DNA from 2 places in the Micromonospora sp. CNZ297 genome. Region 2 is predicted to be linked to the other one. Evidence: riboswitches for the same ligand, from Rfam matches in the RefSeq annotation. Region 2 holds a riboswitch; the other holds the start of a gene.
The links. A riboswitch is a leader RNA that binds a small molecule or an ion and turns the genes downstream of it on or off. The one in region 2 is predicted to bind cobalamin.
Positions count from the first base shown of each region.

Region 1: it holds a riboswitch for cobalamin, as region 2 does, so the genes downstream of both, FB454_RS23005 (acyl-CoA thioesterase) here and FB454_RS33455 (CbtB domain-containing protein) in region 2, are expected to answer to the same signal.

Region 1 covers NZ_VISU01000014.1:110,971-118,361, reverse strand. Annotated here, with positions in the region: gene FB454_RS23015 (PrsW family glutamic-type intramembrane protease) at 1-674, shown strand, start outside; gene FB454_RS23010 (LysE family translocator) at 766-1,389, opposite strand; gene FB454_RS23005 (acyl-CoA thioesterase) at 1,393-1,905, opposite strand; cobalamin riboswitch at 2,037-2,243, opposite strand; gene FB454_RS23000 (DM13 domain-containing protein) at 2,274-2,840, opposite strand; gene FB454_RS22995 (response regulator transcription factor) at 2,942-3,640, shown strand; gene FB454_RS22990 (sensor histidine kinase) at 3,649-4,665, shown strand; gene FB454_RS22985 (ABC-F family ATP-binding cassette domain-containing protein) at 4,675-6,312, opposite strand; gene FB454_RS22980 (hypothetical protein) at 6,431-7,391, opposite strand, start outside.
Region 2 covers NZ_VISU01000042.1:1,606-8,996, reverse strand. Annotated here, with positions in the region: gene FB454_RS33465 (cobyrinic acid a,c-diamide synthase CobB) at 1-652, shown strand, start outside; gene cobA (uroporphyrinogen-III C-methyltransferase) at 666-1,688, shown strand; adenosylcobalamin (AdoCbl) riboswitch at 1,688-1,828, shown strand; gene FB454_RS33455 (CbtB domain-containing protein) at 1,827-2,036, shown strand; gene FB454_RS33450 (CbtA family protein) at 2,148-2,930, shown strand; gene FB454_RS33445 (cobalt-precorrin-6A reductase) at 2,953-3,693, opposite strand; partial or broken gene FB454_RS35650 (nucleotide-binding protein) at 3,813-4,007, opposite strand; gene FB454_RS35645 (hypothetical protein) at 3,965-4,372, opposite strand; partial or broken gene FB454_RS33430 (ABC transporter ATP-binding protein) at 4,857-5,364, opposite strand; gene FB454_RS33425 (FecCD family ABC transporter permease) at 5,364-6,401, opposite strand; gene FB454_RS33420 (ABC transporter substrate-binding protein) at 6,428-7,391, opposite strand, start outside.

The sequences.
Region 1 (7,391 bases), on a different contig from region 2:
GACGGCCGGCCCGCCGCCCGGTCCCCGGCTCCGTCGTCGGCGTCGCCGCGCTCCTCGGCGGCGTGGTCGGCGTGGTCGCCGCCGGCTGGCTGGAGTACGGCACCCTGCACCGCCTCGGCGTCCTGCCGATGGCGCTCGTCGGCCTGGCCGAGGAGACCGCCAAACTGATCGTGCCGGCCGGCATCCTGCTGCTGTGGCGGCGGCACCCGTCCCCGGCGCAGGGCCTGGTGATCGGCGTGGCCTCCGGCGCCGGGTTCGCCGCGCTGGAGACCATGGGCTACGCGTTCGCCGCGTTCGTCGGGTCGGAGGGCAACCTCGGCGCGGTCGAGCGGACGCTGCTGGTACGCGGTCTCACCGCGCCCGCCGCGCACCTGGCCTGGACCGGGCTGACCGCCGCCGCGCTGTTCACGTTCGCCGCCGCGCCCGGCGGCCGGAAGCTGGCGGCGTTCCTGCTCACCTTCGCCGCCGCCGTCACACTGCACACCTGCTGGGACACGTTCGGCACCCAGCCCGCGTACGTGTTCATCGGCGCCGTGTCGCTGGGCTGGGTGCTGCTGCGCCTGCACCTGGACCGCGAGCGGCCGCCCGCGTCCGGGACGCCGGCGGAGCCGAACCGGGACCGGCCTCATGATCATCGCCAGTTCGCCGAGGTGGCGGGGTCGGAGCACTTCTGATGCCGCCACCTCGGCGTGATGGAGTCGATCAACCGGCCGGGGCATTGCCGACCGCCGACCAGCCGACGCCCGCACCGCGCCCCGGTGCGTCTCAGCCGGCGGCCAGCCGGACGCCGAGCGCGACGAAGGCGACAGCGCAGAGCCGGTCGACGCGCCGTGACCAGCGGCTGTCGCCCCACCGCCTGGCGAACCGCCCGGCGCCCACCCCGAGCGCCAGGTCCACGGCGAGTTGCACCGCGACGAACAGCACGCCGAGCAGCACCAGCTGCGCCGCCACCGGGCCCGCCTCGGGCCGGACGAACTGCGGCAGGAACGCCACACTGAACAGGATCATCTTCGGGTTGAGCAGGTTCGTCAGCAGGCCGCGCCGGAACGCCCGCCCGGCGCCGCCGTCCGGCCGGTCCGCCGGTGCGCCGAGCCGGCCCGTGCCGCGCAGCGCCCGCAGGCCCAGCACGATCAGGTACGCCGCACCGGCCCACCGGATCGCGGTGAACAGCACCGGGGACGCGGCGATCAGCGTGGCGAGCCCGGCCACCACGGCGGCGACGTGCACCGCCTCCCCGGCGGCGACCCCGAGCGCGGCCACCGCGCCCGCCCGTGGGCCGTACCGGGTGGCGTTGGCGAGCACGAACATCATGTCCGGCCCCGGGGTGAGCATGAGCACCACGATGGCGGCCAGGTAACCCGCGAGCGTGGCCGCCGACAGTCCGAGCACCGTTCAGCCCTCCCCGGCGCCGTCGAGCAGCGCCCGGCGCAGCGCCAGCCGGTGTTCGCGCCGGATCTGCGCCTCCCGGTAGCGCCGCCGGTCGCCGTCGGTCTCGGCGTGCAGCGGCGGCACCGGCCGGGGCTGCCCGTCGTCGTCCACCGCCACCATCACCAGGTGCGCGGTCGCCACGTCCACCGGCGGCACCGCGCGGTCCCACCGGTCCGCGCTGACCTTCACCGCCACCTCCATCGAGCTGCGGCCGGCCCAGGTGATCCGGGCGTCCACGTGGACCACGTCCCCCACGCGTACCGCCCGCAGGAAGGCGGTCTCGTCGATGGCGGCGGTGACGGCCGGGCCGTCGGAGTGGCGGGCGGCGACCACACCGGCGACCGAGTCGATCAGGTTGAGGATCCGCCCGCCGTGGACCGTGCCCATCAGGTTGGTGTGGTGCTGGTCCATGATCTGCGACAGGGTCAGGTGCGAGGCCGACGGTGGTCGGCCGGTGAGCGTGATGGTGTCGGGCACTGTGCGGTTCCGTCCTCGCAGAAGCGGACCGCCGACCGGCCGGGGTGTGCACGTCGAGGACACGCCGACGGCCCTGCGCACGACGTGTCACCCGCCCGACCCACCCGCGAGGTCGACGGCGGCGCGCACCGGTGGTACGCGCGACGCGGGCAGGTCTTCGGACTCGCGGGCGTGACACGAGGTCGCCTACTGGCCGTCGCTTCCCAGGCCGTGGCCCAGTGCTGTTGACGGCTGTCGTTCCCACTCACCGCTGCGGGGCAGTCCCGGATTCCCACCGGGTTCCCTCTTACGACACCCGGCCGTCGCCGACCGGGTGAACCAGCGCTTCCCGCAGCGTAGACCAGCGTCCGAGGCCGGCGGCACAGGCGTCAGGCCGGCGCCGATCCCGTCACAGCGGCAAGCGGCGCCGCGCCGAACGACACCGCGACCCGCTTGCACCAGATCGACACGCTGCGCAGACCGTCCAGGTCCACCGACGCCGGGATGTCGTACGCCTGGTCGCCGATGTTGCCCTTGAGCCGGCCCAGCTCGACCCAGCGGCCGTCGTCGAACACCTGCCAGCCGGCCCGGCCGGGGAGCACCTTCCGGTCGGTCAGCCACACCCGCAGGTCGGGTCCGTCGGAGGTGTCCAGTCCGCGCAGGAGCAGCTGACGGCGGCCGTCGGCGAGACGGACGAGCTGCGCCCGGCCGGACGTGTCGTGCTCGTGGGTGACGAAGTCACCGGCGGCGAGCACCACGTCGGCGGGCGCCGCGCCGGTCGGCGACGAGCCGGTCGTGCCGGCCGGAGCCGGTGAGGGCTCCGCCACAGTGGGCAGCGTCTCGCGTACCTCGCGGTCGGTCACCAGCCGCCACGGCTGGAACAGGTACAGGCTCACCCCGAGGCCGGTGACGGCCACGACGGCCAGCACCGACGACACCACACGTCTTCTGCCCATGCTCCGACGGTAGGCGCGTAGCCGGCGGAAAGATCTTTCCGTCCGCTTACGGGTCGACCGCGGGCCGCCGCACCGGGACGCCGATGGGTAGCGTCTGGCCCATGGGGCGCTACGTGCTCGTCGTCGACGACGACCGGACGGTGAGCGACGTCGTCCGGCGCTACCTCGAACAGGACGGCTGCCGGGTCCGGTTGTCCTTCGACGGGCCGGACGCGCTCGCCGCGGCCGAGGAGGAGCCACCCGACCTGGTGGTCCTCGACCTGATGATGCCGGGTCTCGACGGCATCGAGGTGTGCCGGCGGCTGCGTCGCCGGCTGCCCGGCCTGCCCGTCGTCATGCTCACCGCGCTTGGGGACGAGGCCGACCGGGTCGCCGGGCTGGAGGTCGGCGCGGACGACTACGTGACCAAGCCGTTCTCGCCCCGTGAACTCGTGCTGCGCATCCGGTCGGTGCTGCGGCGCGCGGCCCCGCAGGACCGGGGACCGACAGGGGTGCTGCGCGACGGCGACCTCACCGCGGACACCGACCGGCGCGTCGCCGAGCGCGGCGGGCAGCCGCTGTCGCTGACCGTACGGGAGTTCGACCTGCTCGCGTTCCTGCTCGCGAACCCGGGACGCGCCTGGTCGCGGGCCGAGCTGCTGGACCGCGTGTGGGGCTGGCGGTTCGGCGACCAGTCCACAGTCACCGTCCACGTCCGGCGGCTGCGGGAGAAGATCGAGGACCACCCGGCGCAGCCGCGCCGCATCGTCACCGTGTGGGGCGTCGGTTACCGGTACGAGCCGTCGGAGGCGTCCCGGTGAACGAGCTGATGGTCATCGGGCTCTACGCCCTGCTCGCAGGCGCTGCGGTCGGCGCGCTCGGCGTCGGCGCGCTGCGGCTGGTGCGCCACCGGTCGATCCTCGCGCACATCGCGGTGCTGCTCGCGGTCACCATCGCCTCGGTGACGGCCGGCGTCACGGCCGTTGCCCAGGCCATGTTCCTGTCCGCGCACGACCTCCAGGTCGTCCTCGTCACGGTCGCCGCGTCCGCGGCGCTCAGCCTGGCCGTCGGGGTGGCGTTCGCCCGCCGCCTCGCCCAGGCGGCGGTCTGGGCCGACCAGGCCCGGCAGCGGGAACGGCAGCTGGAGGCGGGCCGCCGCGAGCTGGTCGCGTGGGTCTCCCACGACCTGCGTACGCCGCTGGCCGGGCTGCGGGCGATGGCGGAGGCGCTGGAGGACCGGGTGGTCGACGAGCCGGCGGCGGTGGCCGAGTACCACCGCCGGATCCGGGTCGAGACGGACCGGATGACGCGCCTGGTCGACGATCTGTTCGAGCTGTCCCGGATCACCGCCGGAGCGTTGCGGCCCGCGCTGTCCCCGGTGCCGCTCGGCGACGTGGTCTCCGACGCGATCGCCGCCACCGCGCCGCTGGCCGCCGACCGGCGGGTCCGGGTGCTCGCCCCGGAGACCGGCTGGCCGACCGTCCGGGCCGCCGAGGCCGAACTCGCCCGCGTCGTGACGAACCTGCTGGTCAACTCGGTGCGGTACACGCCACCGGACGGCACTGTCCGCATCGACGCCGGGCGGGACGACGCCGACGCGTGGCTCGCCGTCTCCGACACCTGCGGCGGCATTCCGGAGGCGGACCTGCCCCGGGTGTTCGACGTGGCGTTCCGGGGCACCCGGGCCCGTACTCCCGCACCGGCCGGCGCCGACGAGGCGGCACCGGCCGGCGGCGGGCTGGGTCTGGCGATCGTGCGCGGACTGGTCGAGGCGCACGGCGGGCGGGTGCACGCGCACAACGTGACCGGCGGGTGCCGGTTCGTGGTCCGCCTGCCGGCGGTCTGACCGGGCCGGTCAGCCGGCGTCCGGGGGACCGGTCTCCACCAGGCGTCCGTCCGCCAGGCGCAGCCAGCGGCCGACGTCGATCGCGGCGAGGAACCGCTCGTCGTGGCTGACCACCAGCAGCGCGCCCCGGTAGGCGTGCAGCGCGCTCTCCAACTGCCCGACGCTGACCAGGTCGAGGTTGTTCGTCGGCTCGTCGAGCAGCAGGAGCTGCGGGGCCGGTTCGGCGCCCAGCACGCACGCGAGCGTGGCGCGCAGCCGCTCCCCGCCGGAGAGCACCCCGACCGGAAGATGCGCGCGCGGGCCGCGGAACAGGAAGCGGGCGAGCAGGTTCATCCGCTGCGCATCAGGGGCCTGCGGCGCGAACGCGGCCAGGTTCTCCGCCACGGTACGGTCCAGGTCCAGCAGGTCCAGCCGCTGCGACAGGTACGCGATCCGGCCGTCCGCGCGGGTGATCCGGCCGCTCTCCGGCTCCAGATCGCCGTCGATCAGGCGCAGCAGCGTCGACTTGCCCGCGCCGTTGTCGCCGAGCAGGGCGATCCGCTCCGGACCGCGGATCGTCAGGTCGACACCGTCGGCGGCGAACAGCGACCGCTCACCGTGCCGGACCCGGACCCGTTCGGCGGTCAGCAGTGTGCGTCCGGCCGGGACGGTGGTGGCGGGCAGCTCCACCGTGATCGTCTTCTCGTTGCGCAGCGCCCGCTCGGCCTCGTCGAGCCGTGCCCGGGCGTCGTCGACCCGCCCGGAGTGCATCTCGTTCGCCTTGCCCGCTGCCACCTGCGCGTCCCGCTTCAAGCCGCCGGCGACGATCCTCGCCAGACCCGCGTTCTTCAGGTTCCGGGCGGCGTTGCCGGCTCGCCGGGCCGCCCGTTCGCGGGCCTCCTGCAACTCCCGCTTCTCCCGCTTGAGGTCCTGTTCGGCGCTGCGGACGTTCTTCTCCGCCACCTCCTGCGCGGCCCGCACGGCCGCCTCGTACGAGGTGAAGTCGCCGCCGTGGAAGCGCATCTCACCGCGGTCGAGTTCGGCGATGCGGTCCATCCGGTCCAGCAGAGCCCGGTCGTGACTGACCAGCAGCAGACAGCCGTGCCACTGTTCCAGCACGTCGTAGAGCCGGTGCCGGGCGCCCAGGTCGAGGTTGTTCGTCGGCTCGTCCAGCAGCAGCACGTCGGGCTGCTTGAGCAGTTGCGCCGCCAGGCCGAGGGAGACCACCTGCCCACCGCTGAGCGTGCCCAGGTGCCTGTCGAAGGCGAGGCCGCCGAGGCCGAGCCGGTCGAGTTGCGCGCGCGTGCGTTCCTCGATGTCCCAGTCGGCGCCGATGGTGGTGAAGTGCCTCTCGTCGGCGTCGCCGGCCTCGATGGCGTGCAGCGCCGCGATCAGCGGTGCGATCTCCAGGACCTCGGCCACGGTGAGGTCGGCGGCCAGCGGCAGGCTCTGCGGGAGGTAGCCCAGCACGCCGTCGACGGTCACCGACCCGGCGGCCGGGCGGTACTCGCCGGCGATCAGCTTGAGCAGCGTGCTCTTGCCGGCGCCGTTCGGCGCGACCAGTCCGGTCCGGCCGCCGCCGAGGGTGAAGGAGAGGTTCTGGAAGACCGGGGTGTCGTCCGGCCAGGAGAAGGTCAGGTTCGAGCAGACGACGAAGGAATCGGACATCAGGAAGACGACCTCGAAGATGAGGGCGGGCGGACCTCAGCCGCCCGGCGGGGGACACGGTCTCGGGGTACGACGGAACGACCACGGCGCTCGCCTGCGGTCGGTCACATGTCCGGTCTCACCCGGAGATGTCGTCGTCACCCGCCATGTCTGGTCTCCCTGCCTGCCTGATCGCCACTGGATCACTCCGGTCCACCGTAGCACCGGCGGTGGTCGCCAGGCGGTCCTGCAGACGGGCGTGCCGGAACTGGTAGACCGGCCCCACCGTGCGCAGCACCGACCGGCGGTGCGCGTCGTCGAGGAACCGGAGCAGCCGCAGCGGCGCCACCCCGGTACGGCGCAGCTCGACCATGACGAGCAGGGCGCGCCAGGTCTGCGAGGACGTCACGCCGAGCAGGAAGCCGCCGACGATGCCACAGGCGATGCCACCTTCCGCCGACCCGGCGAGCCGCCCCACCAGGCCACCCAGGACACCGAGCACGGACCCGAGCCAGAGGCCGCCGCCCACCGCGGACCACAGGTCCCGCCGCCAGGACAGCCGCGACGACACCGGGTCGTCCTCGTCCGCCGAGCCGGCCATCGCCAGGTACAGGCCCAGGGAGAGGCAACCGAGAAAACCGGTCGCGGTGAAGGCGAGGAAGACCGGGAAGGCCCGCCCGGACCCGATGCCTGTGACATCGGCGCACGCGGCGACGAGGAGCCCGAAGAAGCCCAGGAACAACGCACCGGTGAGCCCGGCGCCGAGCACGCTCTCCATCCGCTGACGGCTGACGACCCGGCTCCATCTGATCCGGCGGAGCCGCAGCGGACGCCGGCCGATCAGCACGTCCCGGGACAGCTTGGCGGTGAACGTGAGCACCAGCCCGAACGCCAGCCCGGCCAGGACGCCGAACGCCGGCCCGGCGAGCAACCCCGCGCTCAGTCCGGCGCCGAGACCGGTGACGAGCACCGTCGTGACCGCGTACAGGTCCCAGGAGGTGAACGACGCCAGGTGCCACCACACCAGATCGCGGCTGCCCGCCCGGTTCATCAGGTGGGCGAGGTGACCGAGCCAGCGCGCCGCCTGCGCAGCCGTGTAG
Region 2 (7,391 bases):
ATGGGATCCCGCCGCGCACGTCCGGCGGCTGGGCGCCGGATCACCGGTGGTTGCGGTCGCGGCCGGGCGTGCCTTCACCTTCCGGTACGCCGAGACGACCGAGCTGCTGCAGGCGGCGGGCTGCACCGTCGTTCCGTTCGACCCGGCCCGCGACCAGCGGCTTCCCGCCGGGACACGCGGGTTGTACCTCGGTGGGGGGTTCCCCGAGGTACACGCGTCCACGCTGAGCGCCAACACGACGCTGCGCCACGAACTGCGCCAGGCCGTCCTCGACGGCGTCCCCACCGTCGCCGAGTGCGCCGGCCTGCTGTATCTGTGCCGCTCCGTCGACGGCCATCCCATGGTCGGGGCGCTCGACGCCGAAGCAGTCATGACGCCGCGCCTCACCCTCGCGTACCACCGTGCCGGACTCGGCTCGGACCAGCTGCTCGGCGAGCGGGGAACCGCTGCCACCGGCCACGAATTCCACCGCACTACCGTCACACCCGGTCACGGCGAGCACCCCGCCTGGCGCATCGAGGGCCGCAATGCCGGATTCGCCTCCCCCAGCCTCAGCGCGTCCTATCTGCACGTGCATTGGGCTGGGCACCCGCATCTGGCCCAGTCGTTCACCGAGGCCGTACACCGGACGGCTGTCTCCTCAGCACGTTAGGAATCACCGTCACATGCAGCTGAACCTTACCGGCCGTAGCGTGCTCGTCCTCGACGGGAGCGCACCCGCCGCCGTCACGGTCAGTGCGCTGCTGCACAAGCGGGCCCTGGTCACCGTCGCCGCGCCGGCCGTGTGCGCCGCGCTGGAGGACCTCGCCCTCCGCGGGCGCCTGACCTGGGTCACCACCCCGGTCGACGAGAGCCGGTTCGACGTCGTGCTGCGTACCGTCGCACCCTCGGAGGCCGGGTCGGCGGCAGCGGTCCGAACGGCCGGACACGTCACGCTGGTCGGCGCCGGCCCGGGCGATCCGGGGCTGGTCACCGTCGCCGGACGCGCGGCCGTCAAGCAGGCCGACGTGATCCTCACCGACCGGCTCGCCCCGTGGGAGGCCCTGAAGTGGGCGCGCCCGGACGCCGAGATCATCGACGTCACCAAGATCCCGTACGGGCGGAGCACGAGCCAGGAACAGATCAACGCGCTGCTCGTCGAGCACGCCCGCGCCGGACGGCACGTTGTGCGGTTCAAGGGCGGCGACTCGTACGTCTTCGGCCGCGGCTTCGAGGAAGTCACCGCGTGCGCCGAAGCCGGCGTCCCCACCACCGTGATACCCGGCGTGACCTCCAGCATCGCGGCCCCGGAGCTGGCCGGCATCCCGGTCACCCACCGCGGACTCGTGCAAGGCTTCACCGTCATCTCCGGCCACGTACCGCCCGGCCATCCCGACTCGTCGATCGACTACGCCGCCCTCGCCCGCACCGGCACCACCCTCGTGGTGCTGATGGGCATGCGCAACCTCGCGGCCATCGCCGACGCGCTCGTCGCCGCTGGTCTCGACCGGAACACACCCTGCGCCGTCGTCGCGGACGCCGCCTCGGCCGGCCAGCGGGTGCTGCGCAGTACCCTCGCCGACGTCGTCGCCGACACCGCCGAGGCCGGCATCGGCGCGCCCGCCGTAACGGTGATCGGCCACGTCGTCGCCCTCGGACCGGCCGCCGTGCAGGCAGTCGCGACAGCGTCGCGTTGCTCCGATACCTGATATGGTCGTGCCACCCTGCTGAAGGAAGCCGGTGTGAATCCGGCGCAGTCGCGCTACTGTGACGCCGCTCGCGGCGAAGCCAGACCCTCCAGCCAGGTCGACCACCCATCGACGGGACGCAGCATCCCAAGGAGTGTCATGCCTCAGGCGACCACGGCCATTCCGGCCGTTCTTCCCACCATCCCCGTTCGCGCGCTCGCCCCCTGGGCGCTGTTCTTCGCGCTGGTCACCGCCGTCGTCCTGTATTTCGTGGGCGCCGAGCAGGGAGCTTTCTCCGTCTTCGAGGGCACCTTCATCCACGAGCTGACGCACGACGCACGGCACGTGCTGGGCTTCCCCTGCCACTGACACCACGCCACGCGGCAGTTCGCCCGGCCCGGCCGGAGTTTTCGTCTTTCCTCGTCACCGGCGCTGCGGGCGTTTCGTGATGCCCGCGGCCGGCTCTCGAACGGACCCTTGATGACCCCTCGCACTTTTCTCGTTCACGGGCTGCTGGCCGGGCTCATCGCCGGTTTCGCGGCCTTCCTCGTCTCCTACGTCGTCGCCGAACCCCAGGTCGATGCAGCCATCGCCCTGGAGGAAGCCGGTGCCGCCGAGCACCCGCACGACAATGCCACCGCCGAGCAGTCTCACAGCCACGATGAGGAGGAGGCCGAGGTCTCGCGTGGCACCCAGTCCACCGGGGGCCTGGCACTGGGCACCATCCTGGTGGGCATCGTCCTCGGTGGAGCGACCGCGCTCGCTGCCGCCTTCGCCGCCGGGCGTCTGGGCTCCCTGTCCGCACGGGCCAGCACCGCGGTGGTCGCCGCCGTCGGTTTCGTCGCCACCGCCCTCGTGCCGTTCCTCAAGTACCCCGCCACACCACCGGCGGTCGGCTCCGGTGACACGATCAACGAGCGGACCGCGCTGTACTTCGGGTTCTGGGCACTGAGCCTGGCCGCCGCGATCGGCGCCGTGGTCCTGGCCCGGCGTCTGCTGCCCCAGCTGGGCGCATACTCGGCGGTGCTGGCCGGTACCGGCGCCTATCTCGTGGTCGTCGTGGTCGCCGGGGCTCTGCTGCCGACGGTCAACGAGGTCGGCGGTTTCCCGGCCGACACACTCTGGTACTTCCGCATCTCGTCGATCACGACCCTGGCCGCGACTTGGGCGGTCCTGGGTGCAGTGCTGACCGGTCTGGTCGGACGCGACGCGGACCGTGCCGCCGAGCGGCTGCGCCGCCAGGAGCTGGCGGCCACGCTCTGAACCTTCCCGGCTGAACCTCGCGTCAGGGTGCGGGCAACGCCCGCACCCACGCCAGGGCGGCGTCCACGTCACGGACCAGCGGCACTCCGGCCGGCGGCCCGGCGCGGCGCACGATCACGACCGGCATCGCCCGCTCGGCGGCGACCTCCAGCTTCGCGACCGTGTGGTCACCGCCGGAGTCCTTGGTAACTAGAACGTCCGTGCCCGCCATCACCTCCCGCTCGTGCGCGAGGGTGTAGGGACCGCGGCTGCGCAGCAGCTTCCACGACACCGGCAGAACGATGTCGGGCTCGTCCACCACGCGAACCAGGCACGCGTGCCGGCGCAACGGTTCGACGAAGTGCGCCAGCGACTGCCGTCCGACGGTGAGGAACGGCCGGTCGCCCAGACCGGCCGCCACCCGGGCAGCTTCACTGTGGTCACCGGCCCAGTACCAGGCCGACGCCTCGGGGCGAGCGGCCCAGCCGGGCCGTTCCAAACGGAGCAGGGGAACCCCGGCGGCCGGGCACGCCGCCGCCGCGTTGGCGCTGATCTTCTCCGCGAACGGGTGCGTCGCGTCGACCACGGCACGCACCCGGGTCTCCGCCAGGTACGCGGCCAGTCCTGCGATCCCGCCGAAGCCACCGACGCGGACCTGCCCCACCGGCAGCCGGGGACGCGCGACCCGCCCCGCCAGTGAGGTCACGACCACGGCACCGTCGTCGACGAGCGAGGCCGCCAGCGCGCGGGCCTCGCCCGTCCCACCGAGCACGAGAATCCTCACGCGTAGGGTCCAATCACCGGCGCCGCGGGAGCGCCCCGCTCGGCTAGGTTCAGCAGCGCGTCGACCTCCAGGTGTTTCTCCGCCAGGTCGGCGAGCAGATCCAGCCGGGCCTGCCGGGCCGGCTCTGCGCCCGCCGCCAGCGCCTGCACCCACTGAGCATGGCCGATCTCCGCCCCACCCGCACACGCCATCGAATTGTTCGCCATGTTCCGTGCCTTGAACGGAGCGACCCGAACACCGCGCCGTGCGAACGCCCGGCACAACGCGGTCGTCACCCGGCTCTTGCCCGCGTCCGACGTCGTGCCCGCCACCATGAGCCGCCCGGTTCGGCGAGCCTGTCCTTCCACCGCCCCAGTATCGCCTGCTGTCCATCCGCCGGACCGCCGGGCTCGGCGTGGGCGAGGTCCAGCCCGGGCTGGTGTCCGACGCTGCCCACCACTTCGGCCATCAGCAACGTGACCTCATGGACGAGTTCGTCCATGCTCTGCCCTGTCTGTGACTGGACCAGGGCCAAGGGCGAGTTCGGCGAGCAGCATGAAACCCGGGTGCGCACGGTCTCGTCGCCGATGGCGCCCAGCAGTTCCTCGGCGCCGGCGAAGTCACCGCGGTGTCTGGCCGCAATGACTCCCGCCGCCTGCTGCGCCGCGAGGAACGCCGGCCCAGCGCCGGCCTCGGTCATCGTGCCAGGATAATCGGGTTGCCGGCGCGGGGCGCGTCGAACCGCCGGGTCACGTCCGACCAGTGAACCGGTGGCCGCGTCGAGCGCCGCGTGCAGCAAACGGTTTCGCGCCGTCGAGGAAACACCTGTGCACGAATACGCCCAGACGCGCGGCCATCTGCTCGGCGAGCTGGTGGATCGTGTCGTGGCCAGCGTGGTGGGTGACCGACCGGGCACCGGCAGCACGTGCCGGGTCATGACGGCGGCCGGAACTCAATGACGGTCCGCCCGTCGTGAACCCGCACGTCTGCGTCGACGCCGTACACGTCGGCGAGCAGCGCCGGGGTGAGCACCCGTGCGGGTGGTCCCGCGGCGACGACCCGGCCGTGGTGCAGCACGACGACGGTGTCGCAGAACATGACGGCCAGGTTGAGGTCGTGCAGCGCGGCGAGGGCGGTGACCTGCGATCGGCGGACCAGGTGCAGCAGCTGAAGCTGGTGGCCGATGTCGAGGTGGTTGGTGGGTTCGTCGAGCAGCAGCAGTTCCGGCTCCTGGGCCAGCGCGCGGGCGAGCTGGACGCGCTGGCGTTCCCCACCGGACAGGGTCTGCCACTTACGGTCGGCGAACCCGGCCAGGTCGACCCGGCCCAGTGCCTCGACCGCGGCGGCATGGTCGCAGCCGGTGTCGGACCAGCGGGTCCGGCGGTGCGGGATGCGGCCGAGCAGGACCACGTCGCGGACGGTCAGGTCGAGGTCGGTCTCGGCGTGCTGGGCCAGCAACGCGATGCGCCGGGCCAGGGCAAGGCGCCGCAGCCGAGTCACGTCGTCGCCTGCGAGTGTGATGTTGCCGGTATCCGGGCGCACCAGGGCGGCGACGGCCCGCAGCAGGGTGGTCTTGCCGGAGCCGTTCGGGCCGAGCAGCCCGACCAGGCTGCCCGCCGGGACGGTGCCGGTGACGTGGTCGAGGATGCGGGCGGCGGGCACCGCCCACGAGACGTCGGAGATCTGAAGCATCAGCCGCGTACCTCCCGGCGGCGCAGGATCAGGAAGAACGCCGGCACCCCGACCAGTGCCGTCAGCACCCCGACCGGCAGCTCACGCGGTTCGAAGACGGTGCGGGCGGCGGTGTCGACCCAGGTCAGGAAGATGGCGCCGGCGAGCACGGCGACCGGTAGCAGCCGCCGGTGGTCCGGTCCGGTGATCAGGCGGGCGGCGTGCGGGAGGATCAGCCCGACGAACCCGATCGCGCCGCTGACCGCGACCAGCACGGCGGTCAGCAGGGCGGTGCCGACCAGCAGCAGCCACCGCAGCCGGTTCACCTCGACGCCGAGGCTCGCGGCGGCCTCCTCACCGAAGGCGAAGGCGTTGAGGGTACGGGCGTGCCAGCCGACCACCGCCAGCACCACGACCAGCACCGGTACCGCCCAGCCCAGGGCCGTCCAGTCGGCGCGGGCCATCGACCCGGACAGCCAGAACGTGATGCTCTGCGTGGCGTGCGGGTCGGCCACCCAGATGATCACGAAAGAGGTCAGTGCCGCGCACAGTTGTCCCACCGCGACCCCGGTCAGCACCACGCGCGTCGGCGACAATGCCCCGAACCTCCCGGCCAGGCCCACGACCAGCAGGAACGCGACAAGGGCGCCGAGGAAGGCGCCGCCGGTCAGCGCGGCTACGCCACTACCGATGCCGGCCACGACCACCAGGACCGCGCCCAGCGACGCCCCTGAGGAGACCCCGAGCAGGTACGGGTCCGCCAGGGGATTGCGGGTGACGGTCTGCATGACCGCACCGGCCGCGGCCAGGCCCGCCCCCACCGTGGCGGCGCCGAGAACCCGGGGCAAACGTAGGTCCCAGACGATGTGGTCGCGCAGCAGCGGCACGTCCGAGTTCGCGAGTCCCAGGTGGCCGGCGACGACCGTCCACACCGTCCCGACAGTCAGGTCGGCCGGGCCGATGGTGACCGCGACGGCCACCGACAGCACCAGACCGGCGACCAGAGCCAGCACGAGCGCGGCCAGGCCGACCGCCCGCACCGGGCGGTGGGTGCGCACCGGGGCGGGCCGGGTGGTGACGGCGGTCAGCTCGGGGCCCCGGACGGCAGCGCGGCGATGCCCTGGGCGAGGGCTTCGACGCCGAGGACGTTGCGGACACCGGCCGTGGTTGACGAGAACGGGATCACCACGTACCACTGCTGTTTGACCGCGGGCAGGTCCTTGAGGGTGCGGTGCCCGGCGAGGAAGGTCTTCTTCTGCGCGGCGGGATCCCAGCTCGCGTCGACGAGCACGATGACCTCGGGGTTGCGGTCGGTGACGGTCTCCCAGCTTGTGTCGCCCCAGCTGCCGGTGAGGTCGGCGAAGGCGTTGGTGACCCCGGCCGCCGACATGATCATGTTGGGGGCGCCGCAGCAGGCGCCGACGCTCGGGGCGTCGCTGCCGCCGTCCCACCACATGACCTTCACGTTGCGGGCGGTGCCTGCGGCCGTGGCGATGCGGCCCTCGTGGTCGGCGATCAGCTTCTCGCCGCGGTCGCTCACCCCGAAGATCGCCGCGAGCTCGCGGATCTCGGTGAACACGTCGCCGATGGCGAGCTTCGCCTGCCGGGTCTGCGCCGGGCACCCGGCAGGGGAGATGTAGGTGCCGACGCCGAGTTTCTGCCAGTCGGCGCGGTCACCGACCCCCTCGTCACCGAACGCGCTGTTGTACGACGCGTACACGAAATCGGGTTCAGCCTCGAGCAGCTTCTCCTTGGTCGGGTACTCCTTGGCCAGCACCGGGATCTTAGCGTAGGCGTCCGCGTAGGCGGGCAGGATCGCGTCGTCGAGGTAGGCCGTGCCGATCATCCGATCTTGCAGGCCCAGGGCCAGCATGATCTCCGTGGCGGCCTGGTTCATGGTGACGACCCGCATCGGTGGCGCCGCGATGGTCACCGGGGTGCCGCAGTTGGTCACCGCGACCGGTCCAGCGGACACCGCCGGTGGTGCGGCAGCAGGCTTGGCATCGGCGCCGCAGCCGGTGAGCAGCACAGTGGACAGCAACAACGGC